DNA from 3 places in the Micromonospora sp. LOL_023 genome. Region 1 is predicted to be linked to each of the others. Evidence: riboswitches for the same ligand, from Rfam matches in the RefSeq annotation. Region 1 holds a riboswitch; each other region holds the start of a gene.

Region 1 (3,269 bases):
GTCGGTGACGATCCGTTGCCCGTCGGCGTCGACCTTCACCGACGTGCAGGTGGTCAGGTCGGCCAGGGCGTTGCCGCTGACCCAGATCCCGGCGTCCTTCATCTCCTTGTCATAGGCCATCCAGTCCTCGACCGTGCACTGCGGCACGGTCGGCTCGGGGGCGTCGGTGGGCGCGCTGACGAACAGCAGCATGTACTTCATGGTTCTCCTCGCTGAGGCGTACGTCGCCATCTGCGGTAACGACGATCGGCGGACGGCCGGATCGACACCGTCACCTCAACTGTCTTGGGTCTGGTCCGGGCCAGCCTCGTCGGTTTCGGCGAGGATGCCGTAGAGCTTGCGGCGGGTCTCGTCGAGCACCCGGACCGCCCGCTCGCGCTGCTCCGCGTTGCCGTTCATCAGTACGTGCCGCAGCACCTGCATCGTCTGCATCCCGGACTCGCGTACATCGTGCCAGCTGTCGACGGTCTCCGGGGCGAGCTCGGTCCACGGAGCGGCCTGCGCCGCCTGCTCGGCCTCGGGTCGACCGGCGTCGGTGAGCGCGTAACGCTTGCGCCCGCCGCCGGCGCCTTCGGCGGCGCCGACGATCTGACCTTCGTCCTCGAGTAGTTGCAGGGTGGGGTAGATGGAGCCGGGGCTGGGGCGCCAGGCGCCCCCGGTGCGGGAGTCCAACTCCTGGATCATCTCGTAGCCGTGCATCGGCCTGTCGACGAGCAGGGCCAGCACCGCGGCCCGCACGTTGGGTCGCCGCCGCCCCCGACCGCCACCACGGCCGCCGCCCGCCCCCCGGCCGCCGAATGGACCGCCGGGTCCGAATGGCCCGCCCGGTCCACCGGGTCCGCCGAAGCCGGGCCCGAAGGGTGGGAATCCGGCGCCGCGCAGAAAGGCCCCCGGGCCACCGCGTGCTCTCTCGCGTCTCATGTAAACCTCCACTGCAGGATCATTGATACGTTGACGATATATCGTCAAGCAGTCGGCGACAACTCGATCTGCTGAGTGAAATACGTGACACCACGACACGACATGTAGGTACCCACCGCGAAGCCACCCACCAGATATAGTCCCGGACGCAACTGGTTCGGCCGGGCAGCCAGCCCGGCCGAGGCAACAGGGAACCCGGTGCGAATCCGGGACTGCCCCGCAGCGGTGAGTGGGAACGACCGCCGTCGAGCACACTGGGCCACCCCGGCCTGGGAAGTGACGGCCAGTAGGTGACTGGCATGTCCGGTCCGGCCCACAAGTCCGAAGACCTGCCGTTGTGCCGGATACGCCGAACGCGTACCCGGTGGTCCGATCGCCGCGCGGGACGGCCGACGGCTGCGACGCGTTGGCCATCGCGCGTTCGCGCCTGTCTGCCTGCCCGCTCGGCCTCCCACGAGGCGATGCCAGGAGGCACCACAGGTGACCGTCGTCACACATCCCGCCGCTACCGCACCGGCGGCCACGCCCGGCAAGCGGCCGACCCGAATCCGCGACCGATCGGGGACCGCCACGCCGGTCGACCCCGACCGGCTGCGCGACGCGGTACGGCAGCACGCCGACGGGCTCGCCGACGTCGACCCGGGGCGGGTCGCTGCCAGGACGCTCAGTGGTCTCTACGACGGCATCACCACCGCCGAGTTGACCCGGCTGCTGATCCAGACCGCGGCCGACCTGATCGGCGAGGACCCGCAGTACTCCCGACTGGCCGCCCGGCTGCTCGCCGACGAGATCGGCACCGAGGTCTGCCGGCAGGGCATCGGCTCGTTCAGCCAGGCGATCCGGCTCGGACACACCCACGGCCTCGTCGGTGACGAGACGGCCCGGTTCGTCGCCGACCACACCGCCGACCTCGACGCCGCCACCGCCCCGGCCGCCGACCGCCGGTTCGAGTACTTCGGGCTGCGGACCGTCTACGACCGCTACCTGCTGCGTCATCCCGCCACCCGGCAGGTGGTGGAGACCCCGCAGTACTGGCTGCTGCGGGTCGCCTGCGGACTGTCCCGCACCCCCGCCGAGGCGATCGGCTTCTACCGGTTGATGTCGTCACTGGCGTACCTGCCGAGCTCACCGACCCTGTTCAACTCCGGCACCCGGCACACCCAGTTGTCGTCGTGCTTCCTGGTCGACTCGCCCCGCGACGAGCTGGACTCGATCTACGACCGGTACGCGCAGGTGGCGAAGCTGTCCAAGTACGCCGGCGGGATCGGCATATCCTGGTCGCGGGTCCGCTCGCGGGGTGCGCTGATCAAGGGCACCAACGGGCTGTCCAACGGGATCGTGCCGTGGCTACGGACGCTCGACGCCTCGGTGGCCGCCGTCAACCAGGGCGGCCGACGCAGGGGCGCGGCCTGCGTCTACCTGGAGCCGTGGCACGCCGACATCGAGGAGTTCCTGGAACTGCGCGACAACACCGGCGAGGACGCCCGGCGCACCCACAACCTCAACCTGGCCAACTGGATCTGCGACGAGTTCATGCGCCGGGTCGACGCCGACGCCACGTGGTCGCTGTTCAACCCGGCCGACGTCCCACAGCTGCCCGATCTGTACGGCGCCGAGTTCGACACCGCGTACCGGGCCGCCGAGGCTGCCGGGCTCGCCGTACGCCAGATCAAGGCCCGCGACCTGTACGGGCGGATGATGCGCACCCTGGCGCAGACCGGCAACGGCTGGATCACCTTCAAGGACCGGTCGAACCTGCTGTGCAACCAGACCGGCGAACCCGGCAACGTCGTGCACCTGTCCAACCTGTGCACCGAGATCGTCGAGGTCTCCTCGGACGCCGAGACGGCGGTCTGCAACCTCGGCTCGATCAACCTCGGCGCGCACCTGACCCCGGCCGCGACCGGGGAGGGCGGCGCGGCAGGCGAGATCGACTGGGCGCGGCTGCGCGACACCGTCCATACCGCGGTGGTCTTCCTCGACCGGGTGATCGACATCAACTACTACCCGAGCACCGAGGCCGGCGCGTCGAACCCACGCTGGCGCCCGGTCGGCCTGGGCATGATGGGCCTGCAGGACGTCTTCTTCGCGCTCGGCCTGCCGTTCGACTCGGCGCCGGCGCGGGAACTGTCCACCCGGATCGCCGAGGAGATCTACCTGACCGCGTTGGAGACCTCCGCCGGACTGGCGCAGCGATACGGACCGCACCCGGCGTACCCGCAGACCCGGGCGGCGCGCGGGCACCTGCACCCCGACCTGTGGGGCACCGAACCGACCCAGACCGACCGTTGGACGGCGCTGCGGCAGCGGGTCGCCGCGCACGGGCTGCGCAACTCGCTGCTGGTGGC
Region 2 (3,269 bases), on a different contig from region 1:
CGATAGCCGGGTTGTAGCTGCTGGCGCCGAGGGTGCTGTAGGTCCAGGTGCCGCCGGGCGTCGAATGCCAGTACGACCAGTAGGCGCTGGCCGGTGGGGTGTTGACGCAGGGCTCAGCCGCAGGCGTCGGCAGGCCGTCGATGCGGCAGATGAAGGCGAGTCCCCAACGCAGGGTGCCGGTGGGGGTGAAACCGGCGCCCTGCAGGGCTGCGAGGCCAGTCGGCGGGTCGCCGGGATAGCAGTTGGTCTGTACGCCGAGTCCGAAGGCGGTGAAGTCGACGACGACGGTGACGCCGGTGCCGGGTGCACAGGCGGCGGCGTGCGCCGGGCGGGTCAGCGGGTCGACCGCGACCAGTCCTGCTGCCAGCACGACGATCGCGGCGAGTGCCGCCAGTCGGCGGCGGATCGATGTTGCCATGATTCCTCCGTGGGCTAGCTACGCGGGACTGAACGGCTAGGCGCAGGCCAGGGTCGGCGCGTCCGGTCGGGAGCCGTTGGCAGACAGGGTGACCAGGCTGGCTGCGGCCAGGCCGGGTACGGCCTGCGCGGTGGCGCGGGGTGCGGTGGCGGGGTCGAATCCGGTGGTGGTGTAGGCGATCGCGCCCCGGTCGGCGATGGCACCGGTGCAGCCGACCTGCAGGTTCAGCAGGAACTGACGGGCCTGCCACCAGGCCAGCACCCGGCCGGTCGCCACCAGCGCCTGGGCGGCCAGGCCGGTGCTGTTGGCGTTGGCGACCCCGCCGGCGGTGAACGAGCCGTCGGTGGCCTGTACGGAGATCAGCCACTGCGCGGCCGTCTGGGCCTGGTGCCATTCGCCGGCCGCGACCAGTGCCTGGATCGCCATCGCGGTGGCGTCGACGTCGCTGATGCAGGTGGCCTGGGCGAACTGGAGCGGGAACCCGCCGTCCGGGCACTGGCTGGCGGTCAGGAAGGACACGGCCTGCGCTGGCGCGCCGCCGGCCCGGTCCAGGGCGATGACGGCGAACGACTGGCTGAACATGTTGCTGTAGTCGCCGAACGCGGACTGGTCGGAGAAGCGGCCGGAGGGTGTCATCAGTCCGGTGAGCCGGGTGAGCAGATCGATGCCACCGAACGATGTGGGGTCGAGGCCACGGACCTGCACGCCGAGCGCGAGCTTGGCGGTGGCGCCGGCGTACGCCTCGGTGCCGCCGCCGATGTAGCCGGTGATCACCGCCGGTTCGGCGAGCCAGGTGATCGCGTTGGTCGCGTAGCTGTCGGCTTCCTTGGCTGCGGCGAAAGTGAAGATCGCGTCGATGGTGAGGCCCTGATCGGGGTAGGCGATGCCGCCGAAGACGACTTCGAAGCGTTCTCCGTCGACCATCTGCCGGGCGAGCCAGCCAGCGGCGGCGTCGACGCGGTTGTGGGTCTGAGGTGGAGTGGCTGCGGCCGGCGCGGCCGCGGTCACGGTGAGCGCGAGAGCGGCGAGTACACCGGTGGTGACGAGTCGGAGACGGTGACGGCGGTGGGTGGCCATCGGGCGGCGCCTTTCCGGCCCATACGTCGATGCGACCCGGGTGGACCGGGTGGCTCCGACCCGTGGGCCACGACGGGTGGGACATCCTTAGCAGCGGTACGTCGACGGGTACTCGGGCTCGCGGCATGGTGTTCGCCGCCTACCGTTGCGGGCCAGCGCCGGCTTCCGACCGGACTTCCCCCATCGATGCACAGGTGCGGAACTGCTGCGGACAGTGTGGGCATGACTCCTCTCGGTCGTCAACGGCTCGGCCCTGATCGGGCCGGTGGCTTCGCCGGTCATACTCGGCACGGTGGCTGTCAACCGCTGAGCAGATCCGCTATTCGATCCGATCGGCCGCCGCCCGTGACGTCCGGTGAGGACGCCCGCGGTTGCCGATCTGACATACTCGGTAGCGGCTCGTCACAACTGAATGTGCTCCCAGGCGGGGGAAGCCGGTGCGAGGCCGGCGCTGACCCGCAGCCGTATGCGCGCCGGTGTGCCTGTGAGCACCGGTACGCGAGCCGGAATGCCCGACTGTGGAGTGAGCGGCTCAACACGTCGTGGTCTACGGATCGAGCCCGGATCGGCCTTGGTCGCGTGCGACCGGCGGATGCGGTTTCGGTCACCGCTCCGAAAGGTCCCTCCATGGTTCGTGGCTTTCTCAGTCGGGTCCTGCCGGCGCTTGCCGCCCTCGCGGTGGTCGCCGCCAGTGCTGGGGTCACTCTCGCCCGTCCCGCCGGGTCTCCGACTCTGCGATTGGCCGCCACTCCCGCAGCGGCGCAGGCCGGATCACACTGGCTTTCCGGTCAACTGGTCGACGGTGGTCTGCCGGGCTTCGTCGGCAGTGACTGGGGACTGACGATCGACGCGCTGTTCGCGCTGCGGGCCACCGGCACCGAGCTGGCCGCTGTCGCCGCCATCACCGAGGCGCTCGCGGCCAACGCCGACGGCTACGCCGCCATCCGGACCGAGATGGGCGATTTCGTCACCGGCGGATCGACGGCGAAGGTGCTCCTGGCCGCCGTCGCCGCCGGTGTCGATCCGACCGATTTCGGTGGACACGACTGGCGTCAGCGCACACTGGACCTGATCTACGGCACCGACCACGGCACCAGGACGGGTTGGCTGTACGACCGCAATCTCGACACCACCGCCGGGTCGAACCTGTTCGGTCAGTCGCTGGCCGTCATAGGACTGGCCCGCTCCGGAGGTGTACCGCAGCCGGTGGTCGACTTTCTCGTCAAGCAGCAGTGCCCAGGCGGCGGGTTCCGCCTGTATCCCAGCGCGGCCGGCAACGCCTGCTCGGCGGACCCTGCGACGGAGCAAAGCATGGAGGTGGACGCGACGGCGATGGCGGTGCAGGCTCTGCTGGCAGCCGCCGACGCCGGAGCGAGCGGCACCGCCGAGCCGCTGGCTGCGGCCACATCGTGGCTGCTGTCGGTGCAGGCGGCTGACGGATCCTTCAACGGCTCCGGCTTCACCAACTATCCCAACACCAACAGCACTGGTCTGGCCGGGCAGGCACTGGCCGCCGCCGGCGAGCACACCGCCGCCGGACAGGCCGCCGGGTTCGTCGCCGCGCAACAGCTCACCACCGCCAACGCTGGTGCGGCGTCGGCACACGTCGGCGCGATCGCCTATACCCCGGACTCGCTCGCCACAGCCGTCACCGACGGAATCGGCGAGTCCGAACTGGACCAGTGGCGCCGGGCCACCGCCCAGGCGGTCCTCGGCTTGGCGCAGGTGCCGCTGGGTCAGATCGGCACCGGCGACCCGGCACCCACCCCGACCT
Region 3 (3,269 bases), on a different contig from region 1:
GGTAGAGCCACGGGGTGTGGGGCACGACGGGCCCAGTTGTCGTGCTGACCTGGGCGAGTTTGGCGTCCTCCTCGTTCGGGTGGTTCAGGGCGGTGGCGCTTTGCCACGGCGGCGGTGAGGTGCCGGTCGCGCCGAGCAGGATTGCCAGCTGGAACCGGGCTTCCGCGCCGGGTGCGCATTGGGTACGCCACTGTGCGCAAGCTCAGCCGAAGCTCCTCGGCGGCTGTCGTAGTGGGACGGACCGATCCCGGGGGTGAACTTCGCCTGACCGGCACCTTCCGGATGATTTTCGGCACCGGCGGCGCGCGAGGGCCCCAAGTGCCCAGCCCTGTGGCTGGCCGGAGGCTACTTCCAGCGCGGCGCGGGAAACCGGTGCGGCCCGAGCCGGCCCGGCAAGGCCCGGTGGCCCGGACCGCCGGCGGTGGCCCACTCGGCGACCGCTGACAGGGTCGCGTCGTCGAGGATGTCGCCCAACCACACCGGCCGGGCACCGAGCCGCCGGGCCAGCGGTGTCGGCTGCACCACGACCACGTTGGACCGCTCGCAGGCGTTCAGACAGTCGGCCACCTGCACCGGGACCGCAGAACGCAGCAGCGCGAGCTGCCGGTCATGGTCGATGTCGGGATGCTTGCGTACGGTGCCGCAGCAGCAGCCCCGGCACACCGTCACCCGGGCGGTCTGCCCGAGAGCCGGCTCCGGCGCGGTGGCGCCGGCGGTCACGCCGTGTCGGCGAGTACGGGCCGTCGACCGGCGACCTTCGCCGGGGTGAGCAGTAGGCCGAACACCACGCCGAGGACCGTCCACATCGTCGCCAGCTGGGCCAGTGAGGCCAGTCGGAACTCCCACAGCAGCACCGCCGGGATGTCCGCCGGCACCTCGACGGCCGTCGCCGGCCACAGGGCCAGTAGCAGGGCGTACCCGATGATCGCGACGGCCGTCGCGACCACCGCCCGCAGCGGCTCCGGCCGGGACCAACCGGCCAGCCGACGGTGCACCAGCACCGCCAGCCAGCTGAGTGCCGCCGCCGCGATGATGAACGACAGGTACTGCCCGGTCCGTTGGTTGACCGTTGCCGGGTCGCCGACACCCGGCGGGTTGGCGGGGAACCGGATCGCCGGCAGCAACGCCACCACGACGAAGCCGAGTCCGGCGAGCAGACCGGCCCGGCGGAAGTCGTCGCGGCCGGGCAGCAGGTGCCGGGTCGAGGCGAAGACCACCGCGACGATCGACGCCAGGCACAGTGCGACCGCGACCGTCGCGACCAGCCCACCGAAGACCTGCATGACGCGGCTGACCAACTCGCCGTCGTGACTGTGCCCGCTGGCCCCGCCGGCCGCCCGGCTCTCCTCGACGACCAGCGCCGATTCGATCTGCGGCTCGACGATCAGCAGGGCCGCCACCGAGCCGGCCACCCCGGCGGCCAGCCCGGCCGCCAGGCCACGGCGCAGCACGGTGCCGAACGAAAGGGTGCGCATCGTCGCCGCCGTGCTCAGTGGCACGGTACGCCGAGCGCGTGCCGGCCGTCGTGAGTGAACTCGTGCACGAACTCGGCGGCACCTGCCAGGACGAGTCCGTTGTCCTGTGCGACCAGGTAGATGACGACCGCCGCCACCGCGGCGAGCAGCCAGCCGGCCAGCGGTACGCGGATGGTGGGGGTGGTGCTGGCGGCGTCGCCGCCGACCGAAGATGCAGACATGCCAGGGAATCCTCTCGTCCATGCCTCGTGGCGATGCGGTGCGTGCCACGGCCGGTCTCCTGGCTCCCGGATCGTCGCGATCGTCCCGCCTTCCCAAGCCGCCGTGTGGCGGCCCAGTGGCGTGGTGGAACGGACACTCCCCGGTCACAGTGGCGAGGACCACGCCGGAATTACACCGGCTTCCCGAGCACCGTGGCGTCCGCAGCGTACCGCCGAATCACCGGGCCGGACAATGGCCACCGCCGGGACCAGCAGCGGGACCGGCGCCACATTGACGGTCGAGGCGCCGGTGGGGGAGCATGGCCGGTACGAGCGGTGCGCGGAGGAACCCGGTGCGAATCCGGGGCGGTCCCGCCACTGTGACCGGGGAGGCACGTCCCCTTGAGACAGCCACCGTCGCGACGCGGCGGGAAGGCTGGGACGTGGCGACGATCCGGCAGCCAGGAGACTCCGGCCGCTCACAGGTTCACCGGCACGCGGGCGTGGATACCCGCGGGAGGGATTCACCATGCACCGCTGTCGGCACGCCCGATGAGGCCGTATCCGTTCACCGCCGTGGTCGGCCTGCCCGACCTGCGGCAGGCCCTGCTGCTCGCGGCGGTGCATCCCGGCATCGGCGGGGTGCTGATCCGTGGCGAGAAGGGCACCGCCAAGTCGACGATCGTCCGGGCGCTGGCCGGGCTGCTGCCCGAGGTCGACAAGGTGGTCGGCTGCCGGTTCGCCTGCGACCCGGCCGCACCCGATCCGGGCTGCCCAGACGGGCCGCACACCGCGCCGGCGGCCGGACGTCGGCACCCGGCCACCCTGGTCGAGTTGCCGGTCGGGGCCACCGAGGACCGGGTGGTCGGCACCTTGGACATCCAGCGGGTGCTCAGCGCCGGGGTCAAGGCGTACGAGCCGGGGTTGCTCGCCGCCGCCCACCGGGGTCTGCTCTACGTCGACGAGGTCAACCTGCTGCCGGACCATCTGGTGGATCTGCTGCTGGACGCCGCGGCGATGGGGCGGGCGCACGTCGAGCGCGACGGGGTGTCGGTCAACCACGCGGCCCGGTTCCTGCTGGTCGGCACGATGAACCCGGAGGAAGGGGAGCCGCGGCCGCAACTGTTGGACCGCTTCGGGCTGGTCGTGTCGGTGACCGCGCCGACGCAGGTGAGTGACCGGGCCGAGGTGGTGCGTCGGCGGCTGGCGTACGAGGCCGACCCGGCGGCGTTCGCGGCGACCTGGCGGGCGGCCGACGACCGGTTGGCGCACCGGGTACGTAGTGCGCGGGCGGCGTTGCCGCAGGTCACCTTGCCCGACGCCGAGATCAACCGGATTGCCCGGATCTGTCTGGCGTACCAGGTGGACGGGTTGCGCGCGGACATCGTGATGGCCCGGGCATCCATCGCGTTGGCCGCCTGGCGTGGACTCGCCGCCGTGACCGCTGCCGAGGTACGCGACGCCGCGCGGCTGGCGCTGCCGCACCGCCGCCGTCGGGATCCCCTCGATCCGCCCGGGACGGACGAACAACGCCTCGACGAGGTGCTGCGCGACGAGGGCGGCGACGACCCCGACCCCGACCCTGGTCCGCCGT

What was found. Region 1 has a riboswitch for cobalamin ahead of ACFHVL_RS08030 (ribonucleoside-diphosphate reductase subunit alpha). Riboswitches for the same ligand answer to the same signal wherever they lie in the genome.
Region 2: linked by a shared signal. The riboswitch ahead of ACFHVL_RS12100 (prenyltransferase/squalene oxidase repeat-containing protein) and the one ahead of ACFHVL_RS08030 (ribonucleoside-diphosphate reductase subunit alpha) in region 1 are both predicted to bind cobalamin.
Region 3: linked by a shared signal. The riboswitch ahead of ACFHVL_RS08935 (CbtB domain-containing protein) and the one ahead of ACFHVL_RS08030 (ribonucleoside-diphosphate reductase subunit alpha) in region 1 are both predicted to bind cobalamin.

Annotation. Positions count from the first base shown of each region.
Region 1 covers NZ_JBHMIM010000010.1:117,051-120,319, forward strand. The annotation lists gene ACFHVL_RS08020 (YciI family protein) at 1-201, opposite strand, end outside; gene ACFHVL_RS08025 (PadR family transcriptional regulator) at 277-921, opposite strand; cobalamin riboswitch at 1,058-1,273, shown strand; gene ACFHVL_RS08030 (ribonucleoside-diphosphate reductase subunit alpha) at 1,402-3,269, shown strand, end outside.
Region 2 covers NZ_JBHMIM010000018.1:5,540-8,808, forward strand. The annotation lists gene ACFHVL_RS12095 (hypothetical protein) at 1-418, opposite strand, end outside; gene ACFHVL_RS12100 (prenyltransferase/squalene oxidase repeat-containing protein) at 455-1,495, opposite strand; cobalamin riboswitch at 1,581-1,723, opposite strand; cobalamin riboswitch at 1,875-2,030, shown strand; gene ACFHVL_RS12105 (LPXTG cell wall anchor domain-containing protein) at 2,123-3,269, shown strand, end outside.
Region 3 covers NZ_JBHMIM010000012.1:66,784-70,052, reverse strand. The annotation lists gene ACFHVL_RS08945 (hypothetical protein) at 346-669, opposite strand; gene ACFHVL_RS08940 (CbtA family protein) at 717-1,475, opposite strand; gene ACFHVL_RS08935 (CbtB domain-containing protein) at 1,490-1,696, opposite strand; cobalamin riboswitch at 1,728-1,906, opposite strand; cobalamin riboswitch at 2,019-2,147, shown strand; gene ACFHVL_RS08930 (VWA domain-containing protein) at 2,228-3,269, shown strand, end outside.